Regions from separate parts of the Pectobacterium sp. PL64 genome, predicted to be linked through region 2. Evidence: predicted binding sites of a transcription regulator. Region 2 holds the regulator's gene; each other region holds the start of a gene.
The links. The regulator ArgR, encoded in region 2, controls arginine synthesis, uptake and breakdown. The targets are predictions, from matches to a motif close to ANTGAATAAAAATACANT.
Positions count from the first base shown of each region.

Region 1: the regulator ArgR is predicted to act here: its motif matches at 1,260-1,277, upstream of argF (ornithine carbamoyltransferase).
Region 3: the regulator ArgR is predicted to act here: its motif matches at 1,619-1,636, upstream of argC (N-acetyl-gamma-glutamyl-phosphate reductase).

Region 1 covers NZ_CP092070.1:4,963,154-4,966,435, forward strand. The annotation lists gene HP572_RS22340 (YhcH/YjgK/YiaL family protein) at 1-172, shown strand, start outside; gene argF (ornithine carbamoyltransferase) at 220-1,227, opposite strand; gene rraB (ribonuclease E inhibitor RraB) at 1,389-1,814, shown strand; gene HP572_RS22355 (GNAT family N-acetyltransferase) at 1,938-2,441, opposite strand; gene HP572_RS22360 (YjgN family protein) at 2,865-3,282, shown strand, end outside.
Region 2 covers NZ_CP092070.1:133,270-136,551, forward strand. The annotation lists gene tsaD (tRNA (adenosine(37)-N6)-threonylcarbamoyltransferase complex transferase subunit TsaD) at 32-1,045, shown strand; gene argR (transcriptional regulator ArgR) at 1,155-1,625, opposite strand; gene mdh (malate dehydrogenase) at 2,095-3,033, shown strand; gene HP572_RS00610 (helix-turn-helix transcriptional regulator) at 3,103-3,282, opposite strand, start outside.
Region 3 covers NZ_CP092070.1:4,229,716-4,232,997, forward strand. The annotation lists gene argB (acetylglutamate kinase) at 1-438, opposite strand, end outside; gene argC (N-acetyl-gamma-glutamyl-phosphate reductase) at 476-1,480, opposite strand; gene argE (acetylornithine deacetylase) at 1,683-2,834, shown strand; gene HP572_RS19040 (GntR family transcriptional regulator) at 2,889-3,282, shown strand, end outside.

The DNA.
Region 1 (3,282 bases), 240 kb from region 2:
TAAAGACATTGCTTTCCTGCCTGCGGGCGAGCAGGAAAAACAGTTTGTGATGCAGGAAGGGGATTTTGTCGTCTTCTTCCCAGGCGAAGTGCACAAACCGCTGTGTGCCGTTGGTGAACCTGCGCACGTGCGCAAAGCCGTGGTGAAAATCGACGCGTCACTGGTGGTGTAAACCGCTGGAAAGCCTTTCCCTCCCCGCTCAGGGGAGGGAAGTCAACCTTAATCCTGTACCAGCGTGGCGACCATCACCGCTTTGATGGTGTGCATGCGATTTTCCGCCTGATCGAACACGATGCTGTGCGCGGATTCAAAGACCTCATCCGTGACTTCCATTCCACCGTGCAGACCATACTGCTCCGCCATTTGTTGGCCCATCGTCGTCTGATCGTCGTGGAACGCGGGCAGGCAGTGCAGGAACTTCACCTGCGGATTACCCGTCGCGGCGATCATTGCCATGTTTACCTGATACGGTTTCAGCAGCGCGATACGCTCTTTCCAGGTCTCTTTTGGTTCCCCCATAGAAACCCAGACGTCGGTATAAATAAAATCTGCTCCCGCGACGCCCGCGGCGATATCTTCCGTCAGCGTAATGCTGCCGCCGGTTTGTTCTGCCGCTGCCTGACACTCAGCCACCAGACCGTCATCTGGCCAGCAGGCTTTTGGCGCAACAAGACGTAAATTCAGCCCGGTCAGCGCCGCCGCTTCCAGCATGGTGTTACCCATGTTGTTGCGTGCATCGCCAACATAGACGAGCGTCATCTCTGACAGCGTTTTACCCGGCAAATGCTCTTGCATCGTCAGCAGATCCGCCAGCAGCTGAGTAGGGTGGAATTCGTTCGTCAGCCCGTTCCAGACCGGAACGCCCGCGTATTGCGCCAGCGTTTCGACAATTTGCTGACCATAGCCGCGATATTGAATGCCGTCGTACATTCTTCCCAGCACGCGTGCCGTATCCTTGATGGATTCTTTATGGCCGATTTGGCTGCCGCTTGGGCCAAGATAGGTCACTTGCGCGCCCTGATCGTATGCAGCAACTTCGAAAGAGCAGCGAGTACGAGTCGAATCTTTTTCGAAGATGAGTGCGATGTTTTTACCTTGCAGACGGCGGTCTTCTGTCCCGTTTTTTTTGTCGGCTTTCAGTTTCGTTGACAGGGCTAAAAGATTGGCAATTTCTGCGGGTGTAAAATCCATTAACCTTAAAAAGTGACGCTTATAGAACGGTTGCATGATGTACCTCTCCATGTGGCTCAACACCATTGGTTGAATTAAAATTCACTTTATATGTGTAATTATTCAAATTCAAGTGGTGATATCAAACTTTGTGGTGGAGCAAGCCGCAGGGCTGTGGGACAATAAGTAATATTACGTCGTTTAATGAGGACTGAGGCATGGCAAACCGCGAATTACTGGAAGAGCAACGGGAAGAAACACGCCTGATCATTGAAGAGCTGCTGGATGATGGCAGCGATCCTGACGCGCTCTATACCATTGAACACCATTTCTCTGCTGAGAAGTTTGAAGTGTTGGAAAAAGTCGCTGTAGAAGCCTTCAAGCTGGGCTATGAAGTGACGGATGCGGAAGAACTGGAAGTGGAAGATGGCGTGTTGCTAATGTGCTGCGATGCTATCAGTGAAGTTGCGCTGAAGGCTGAGCTGATCGACGCACAGGTAGAACAGCTGCTGGCGCTGGCAGAACGTCACGGTGTGAATTACGACGGTTGGGGCACCTACTTCGAAGATCCAGATGGTGAAGGCGAAGAAGACGGGGATGATGAAGATTTTTATGATGAAGATGATGACGGCAAGCGCCACTAATTATTGAGTCACTAACTCGAAAGAACACGCCTCACAGAAAACGCCGCAGGAAGCCCGCGGCGTTTTTTATTCGGCATCACAACGCATTATTATCGTACTTTCAGCCTATTACAGTACCTTCAACTACAGTACCTTCAGCATCGTCACTTCACAGTCGGTGTGGCCCGTGTTGCCCATTGAGTGGGGAATCAGCTCGAAGCCCAGTGACTCATACAGTCGGATCGCGCTGGTCAGGTGGCCAGTTGTTTCCAGATAGCAGCGGCGAAAGCCGTGCTGACGAGCAAAATCAAGCGCCTGTATCGCCAGCTGACGTGCCAGCCCTTTTCCCCGCACGACGGGCAGGAAATACATTTTCTGTAATTCACACACATCGTCTTCACCTGCGACCAGCGGGGCAATGCCGCCACCGCCAACCACGCGGCCTTCATATTCCACCACCCAGTAGGCGCTTTGCGGCTGGCTATAGAGGGCAAACAGCGCGTCCAAATTAGGATCGGAAACGGTGTAGCCTTTATCGGCCGTCAAGCCAAATTCGGCAGAAACCTGACGGATGACCTGAGCGATAGCGGCATCGTCCTGCGCGGTGATTGGGCGTACCTGAAGATTGGCGGAGGTCGCGGTTGTCATAATACGTACTCTTGCTCTTACGGTTTACGAGGGGAATTGATCCTGGCCGATTGTAATACCATTTCAGACCACATTGATGCAACGCCTATCCCCGTTCTTCCTGCTGTGCTTCGGGGGGTATCTGCGGTGATTTTTATTTTATATCCACACTAACGCGCCAGCATTTTCTACTGTTAACGCCATAACATGACACCCTGGAGCTCGAATTACCTAAGATATAAGTAAAATTTCCTGCAATCTCTCAAGATATAAATATTGAGGTGCGCTATTCCTTACGATTTATAAGACTATGCAGTTGTTTAATTACTGTTAACTTTTATTGTTGTCGTTAACAAGACATGCTTAAATAAGCCGCTTTTTGTATGCCAATAACGTGTCGAATGAAGCGTTTATAAGGCTTATTTCTTTTAGGATGAAAGGTCTATGACTATCAATACTTCAGAAAATAGCGCGCAGCATCGCGTGCAGTTTCATGGTAAGGCTGGGGAATATTTTGCAATTTGGCTGGTGAATGCGTTATTAACGATAATCACCTTAGGTATTTATTCTGCCTGGGCGACAGTGCGCCGCCGCCGTTATTTCTACGGCAATACGGAAATTAACGGTGACCGTTTTGATTATCATGCGGATCCCATTCAGATTCTCAAAGGGCGTTTGCTGGTTATCGCTGGGATCATTCTGTTTTATATCATATTGAGTTTTTCACCCGTGCTTGCCACGGTTATCGCGCTGGCATTTGCGGCATTGGTTCCGATTATCGTGATCCGCAACTGGCGTTATGACGCTATTATGTCCAGCTATCGTGGTATTCGCTTTAATTATCATTGCCAGACGGGGCGCG
Region 2 (3,282 bases):
GCTTGTATCGTCATCAAAGTTAGGAACAGCAATGCGCGTATTGGGTATCGAAACATCCTGTGATGAAACCGGCGTGGCCATTTATGACACAGAGACCGGTTTGCTCGCCAATCAGTTATACAGTCAGGTTAAATTACATGCTGATTACGGCGGCGTAGTGCCTGAACTTGCCTCACGCGACCACGTGCGTAAAACGGTTCCGTTAATTCAGGCGGCGCTGCGCGAAGCAGGGCTACAGGCTGACGATATCGATGGCGTGGCTTACACCGCTGGCCCTGGTTTGGTTGGCGCGCTATTAGTGGGCGCGACGATCGGTAGGTCATTGGCATTCGCCTGGGGTGTGCCGGCGATTCCTGTGCATCATATGGAAGGGCATTTGCTGGCACCGATGTTGGAAGATAACCCGCCAGCGTTTCCCTTCGTGGCGCTGCTGGTTTCTGGTGGCCATACGCAGCTCATCAGCGTGACGGGCATTGGTGAATATCGCCTGCTGGGCGAGTCGATTGATGACGCAGCGGGTGAAGCGTTTGATAAAACAGCGAAGCTGCTGGGGCTGGATTATCCCGGTGGCCCAATGCTGTCGAAAATGGCGCAGGCGGGGGATTCCCAACGCTTCACGTTTCCACGCCCGATGACCGATCGGCCGGGGCTGGATTTCAGCTTCTCTGGGCTAAAAACGTTTGCGGCTAATACGATTCGTAGCAACGGCGATGACGATCAAACACGTGCCGATATTGCACGTGCCTTTGAAGATGCCGTTGTAGATACGCTGGCGATAAAATGTCGTCGTGCGCTGGATGAGACGGGCTTTAAACGACTGGTCATGGCAGGGGGCGTCAGCGCAAACCGGACGCTGCGCCAGCGCTTGGGTGAAGTGATGGCGAAACGCGGTGGTGAAGTGTTTTATGCACGCCCTGAATTCTGCACAGATAATGGCGCGATGATTGCCTATGCGGGCAGTGTACGTCTGGTTCATGGCGCGAGCCAGACGCTGGGCGTATCCGTTCGGCCACGTTGGCCATTGGCTGAATTGCCTGCGGTATGAGGCTTTAAACGCATAGTCGCTACGTGTAGCGGGTCTACACGTAGCGGAAAACGTAGTAAAAAATACGTAGCAAAGAACGAATTACAAAAAACGGTAGCGGACGAGCGGATTACAGCTCTTGTTCGAAGAGCACCAGAATAGCTTCGTAGAGTTGTTTGACGCTGAAGCCTCTTGCCGGGGTGGTAAAGATGGTGTCATCACCCGCGATGGTGCCGAGAATACCTTCTGACTTACCAAGTGAGTCCAGCAGGCGAGCAATGAGCTGCGCGGCTCCAGGGCTGGTATGGATCACGACAACGGCATCATTGTAATCTACGTCCAGCACAAGGTTCTTCAGCGGGCTGGACGTCGTTGGAACGCCAAGCTCGGCAGGGAGACAATACACCATCTCCATTTTGGCATTGCGCGTGCGCACGGCACCAAATTTCGTTAGCATGCGTGACACCTTGGATTGGTTGATGTTTTCAAATCCTTCGTCTTGCAATGCCTGAACAATTTCACTTTGAGAGCTGAACTTCTCTTCCTTTAACAGCGCTTTGAACGCTTTAACGAGGTCTTCTTGTTTTGTCGAATTTCGCATTCTGCACCGGATTAATTGTTATGGTTAATCTTCCTATTATGCAGTTGTGTGAATTTTTATGCAATTAAATCGCGTATAATTCCAGTCCCTTTCACCAGATATGCGTTAGTCGCTGTTTTCAAAAAAAATCGACTCTCGGGTAGTCCGAAAAATGCGTCCTGCGTCACATAAAAGTAAATCAAATGTTATCAGAATGATGTTGTTTGGACGCCATCGATCGGTGTAATGTAGCGCACAGGTTAATCGCACGTGAATGAACACCGCGTTATAGCTCAATAGCTTATTAACTTTACTTACCTTTCAAACGAATGGTTGTTTTTGATTTATTATTAGAGACATAGCGTATTTTTTGTCTCTCATGTCATTTGTAGAAAGATAAGTAGGTTGCTCGTACCCCCATTTTTATATTCTGTTTATAACCAAATGAATTCACGGCACTTTTTTATTTTATGATAATAAGGAGTTTAGGATGAAAGTTGCAGTTCTCGGAGCAGCAGGTGGTATCGGTCAGGCACTCGCACTCCTCCTCAAAACCCAGCTTCCTTCAGGTTCAGAACTATCCCTTTACGATATCGCCCCAGTAACCCCGGGTGTTGCCGTCGATCTGAGCCATATTCCTACAGCAGTGAAGATCAAAGGCTATAGCGGTGAAGATGCTAAACCAGCGCTTGTTGGTGCAGATATCGTGCTGATCTCCGCAGGTGTGGCACGTAAACCTGGGATGGATCGTTCCGATCTGTTCAACGTCAATGCTGGCATTGTGCGTAATCTGGTTGAGCAAATTGCGGTTACTTGCCCGAAAGCCTGTATCGGTATCATCACCAACCCGGTGAATACGACCGTTGCCATTGCAGCCGAAGTGCTGAAAAAAGCTGGCGTATACGACAAAAACAAACTGTTCGGCGTCACAACGCTGGATATTATCCGTTCCAACACGTTCGTTGCTGAGCTGAAAGGCAAACAGCCGCAGGATATTAATGTGCCTGTTATCGGCGGACACTCTGGTGTGACGATCCTGCCTCTTCTGTCTCAGGTTCCTGGTATCAGCTTCAGCGAGCAGGAAGTGGCCGATCTGACCAAGCGCATCCAGAATGCGGGCACCGAGGTTGTTGAAGCTAAAGCAGGTGGCGGATCGGCAACGCTGTCGATGGGGCAGGCTGCGGCACGCTTTGGTCTGTCTCTGGTTCGTGCGCTGCAAGGCGAAAGCGGTGTGGTGGAATGTGCATACGTTGAAAGTGATGGCAAATATGCCCGCTTCTTCGCTCAACCGATTCTGTTAGGCAAAGACGGCGTCGCCGAGCGTAAAGACATCGGTACATTAAGCGCTTTTGAGCAAAATGCGCTGAACAGCATGCTGGATACGCTGAAGCAGGATATTGAGTTAGGCGAGACGTTCATCAAGAATTAATCATTGAGATTCTTGTAATACGTGACGTTGAATAAAAAGCCGGAGATCGATATCTCCGGCTTTTCTTTTTTAATCGGGACGGATGAGTCTTTTTCTGTCGATAAGCTCATTGGTTTCTGGATTGTAGTACCGGCTGGGCCAAATCTCTGAAGGGTGAATACCCAGCGCATCGGCAATAAGCCATTCCCCCTTGGGCCAAGGGCGTGAGAGCGCATTAGCTAACGTCGATGAGCTTAATCCGGCCGCTCG
Region 3 (3,282 bases), 970 kb from region 2:
GGAGCTGACGACAGGCAGGTAACCCGCAGACAGCAGCGTGTTCAGCAGCGCAGGCGATCCCGCTTCCGCTTTACCCACAAAGCCCAAAGACTCATCGAGCTGCGTGACCGTCGTGCTGCCGCCATCACCCAGGCACAGGCCGACTGCGTTGATATCATGCTTCTTCGCCCATGACAGCAGCGTCTTGTTGGCGGAACCTGCCAGCGCACCGGTGATGATGTCGATCTGATCGGCTGGCGTGACGCGCAGGCCGTTTTTCTTCACGACTGGCAGCGCCAGCTTCTTCATCAGGTCATCCACCAGACAGCCACCGCCGTGCACAATCACCAGCGGACGCTGATGTTCCTGACGGTAAGCCACCAGCGCGGTGAACAGACGCTCCAGCGCTTCTTCGCTATCCAGTAAAACGCCACCTAATTTGATAATTAACGGATTCATTATGCTTCGCGCCTCGAAATGTCGGGACCAGTAGTCATTAAATTAACGATTGGGTTTCAGGGAAACCAAAACGAATGTTCATGCATTGCACAGCCTGTGCCGCCGCGCCTTTCAGCAGGTTATCTTCGGTTGCCACCACGATGAGGTGCTCACCATCGACGGAGAAACCGATATCGCAGAACGGCAGGCCGACAACGGATTTCAGCGCCGGAACACCCTTCTCATACAGGCGAACCAACGGCTTATCGTGATAGGTATTGTGATAGGCTTCGGCGACATCCTGCTGGGTGACGCCCGGTTGCAGGCGGCAGGTGATGGTTTCCAGAATACCGCGAGCGAAGTTGCCCAAATGCGGCGTGAAGATCACTGGCGTGCCGAGGTGCGTTGAAATTTCAGGTTCATGACGGTGGTTGAAAATGCCGTACGGTTGAAAGCTGACTTCGCAGAAGCTGTTGGTCATAGACGCTTTACGTCCCGCCCCGCTCACGCCGCTTACAGCGTTAATCACCGGCCACTGCGCCGGATTCAGCAGTTGAGCGTCCAGCAGCGGCTTCAGCGCCAGCTGCGCAGCTGTTGGATAACAGCCCGGCACGGCAATCAGCTGCGCCTGTTTTACGCTTTCAGCACGCCATTCGGCCAGTCCGTAAACCGCTTTTGCCAGCCAGTCAGGGTGTTGATGCTCAAAGCCATAGTAACGACGATAAAATTCGGCATCCTGTACGCGGAACGCGCCGGACAAATCAAAAACAGTGCAGCCTGCCGCCAGAAAAACAGGGGCCAGATCGTGGCTGACTTTGTGGTCGGTCGCCAGAAAAACGACATCCACGCCTTTCGCCGCTTCTTCCGCATCGGTCAGCGGTTTTACCGGAACATCGATGATGCCTTTGAGCTGCGGATGTAAATCAGAAATCAATTTTCCTGCATCGACACTTTGCGCAGAAACCATCAAAGCGGTTATGTTCATCTGTGGGTGACGGTTCAGGTAGAGCGCAAGCTCAGCGCCGGTATAACCACTTGCACCAACAATCAGCGTATTCAGCATGGGATCCGTATACCTTCTTACTTATCTATGGAACAGGTAACAGGGCTCACCAGCGTCGGTACGCTGTTCACCCGCGAAACTCAGTGAAAGTGACGAATCGCCATCGCCGTACCTTTGGGTTTCCTTTCGCCGAGCATTATTGTATTTTTATTCAAAATAAATGCATGAATATTGATACTATCCTAACCAGAGGCTGTCAACAGTGAAGATGAATTTACCCCCTTTTATTGAGCTATATCGGGCATTGATCGCCACACCGTCCATCAGTGCCACCGACAGCGCGCTCGATCAAAGTAATCATACGTTAATCAACCTGCTGGCAGGCTGGTTCGGCGATCTTGGCTTCCACGTGGAAGTCCAACCGGTCCCCGGCACCCTCAATAAATTTAATATGCTGGCGCGGATTGGTGAAGGAAAAGGTGGCTTATTGTTGGCAGGCCACACCGACACCGTCCCGTTCGACGACGGCCGCTGGACACGCGACCCGTTCACGCTGACCGAACATGACAACAAGCTGTACGGCTTAGGTACGGCGGATATGAAAGGCTTCTTTGCCTTTATTCTGGATGCCTTACGCGATATCGATCCGACCAAGCTAACGAAACCGCTCTATGTGCTGGCAACGGCAGATGAAGAGACGACAATGGCTGGTGCCAAGTATTTCTCCGAATCCACGCAGATTCGCCCGGACTGCGCCATCATCGGCGAACCGACGTCGCTGCAACCGGTGCGCGCCCACAAAGGCCATATGTCCAACGCGATCCGCATTCAGGGGCAGTCTGGTCACTCCAGCGACCCTTCGCGCGGCGTGAACGCGATTGAGCTGATGCACGAAGCCATCTCTCACCTGCTGGTGCTGCGTAACACGCTACAGGAACGCTATCACAACCCGATTTTCCACATTCCTCACCCGACCATGAACCTCGGTCATATTCACGGCGGCGATGCCGCTAACCGCATTTGCGGCTGCTGTGAGCTGCATATGGATATCCGTCCGCTGCCGGGCATTACGCTTAACGATTTGGACGGACTGCTGTCAGAAGCGCTTGAGCCCGTCAGCCAGCGCTGGCCGGGTCGGTTGACCATCAGCGAGCTGCATCCTCCGATTCCTGGCTATGAGTGCCCGCCCGATCACCGTTTGGTGTCAGTCGTAGAGAAGCTGCTGGGGACGAAAACGGAAATCGTGAACTACTGCACTGAAGCACCGTTTATTCAGACACTGTGCCCGACGCTGGTTCTGGGGCCGGGATCGATCGAACAGGCGCACCAGCCGGATGAATATATTGATACCAAGTTTATCAAACCGACGCGGGAGCTGATCTCGCAGGTGATTCATCACTTCTGTCACCACTGATCCGATGCAAGCGGCCTTGTCAGCCACGCTGGCAAGGCTATGTTGAGATAGCTCATGAAAAAGAAAGACTTCATCGCGCAGGATTTACTGAGCAAAATCTATCAGCACACCGATCCGCTGCCGGAAAAGCTGCCGCCGGAACGCCAACTGGCGGAAGAATACGGCGTGTCGCGCTTTACCATCCGTCAGGCGCTGGAAAAGCTCGCCAGCATCGGCGCGATCCATATGGTGCAGGGCTCGGGTAACTTCATTAATCAGGGCGTACGCAGCAATCCGCTGGTGTATAACTCAATCACCGAAAAGAAATTTAATCAGATTTCATTCCGTCTGCTTAGCCTGCATAAGCGGCTGCCGACTCGGGAAGAGCAGCAGGTTTTTGCTATTAGCGAAAATACGTTCATCTGGGAATTCAGCCGATTACGCTACGTCGATAACCGTAAGGTACAGA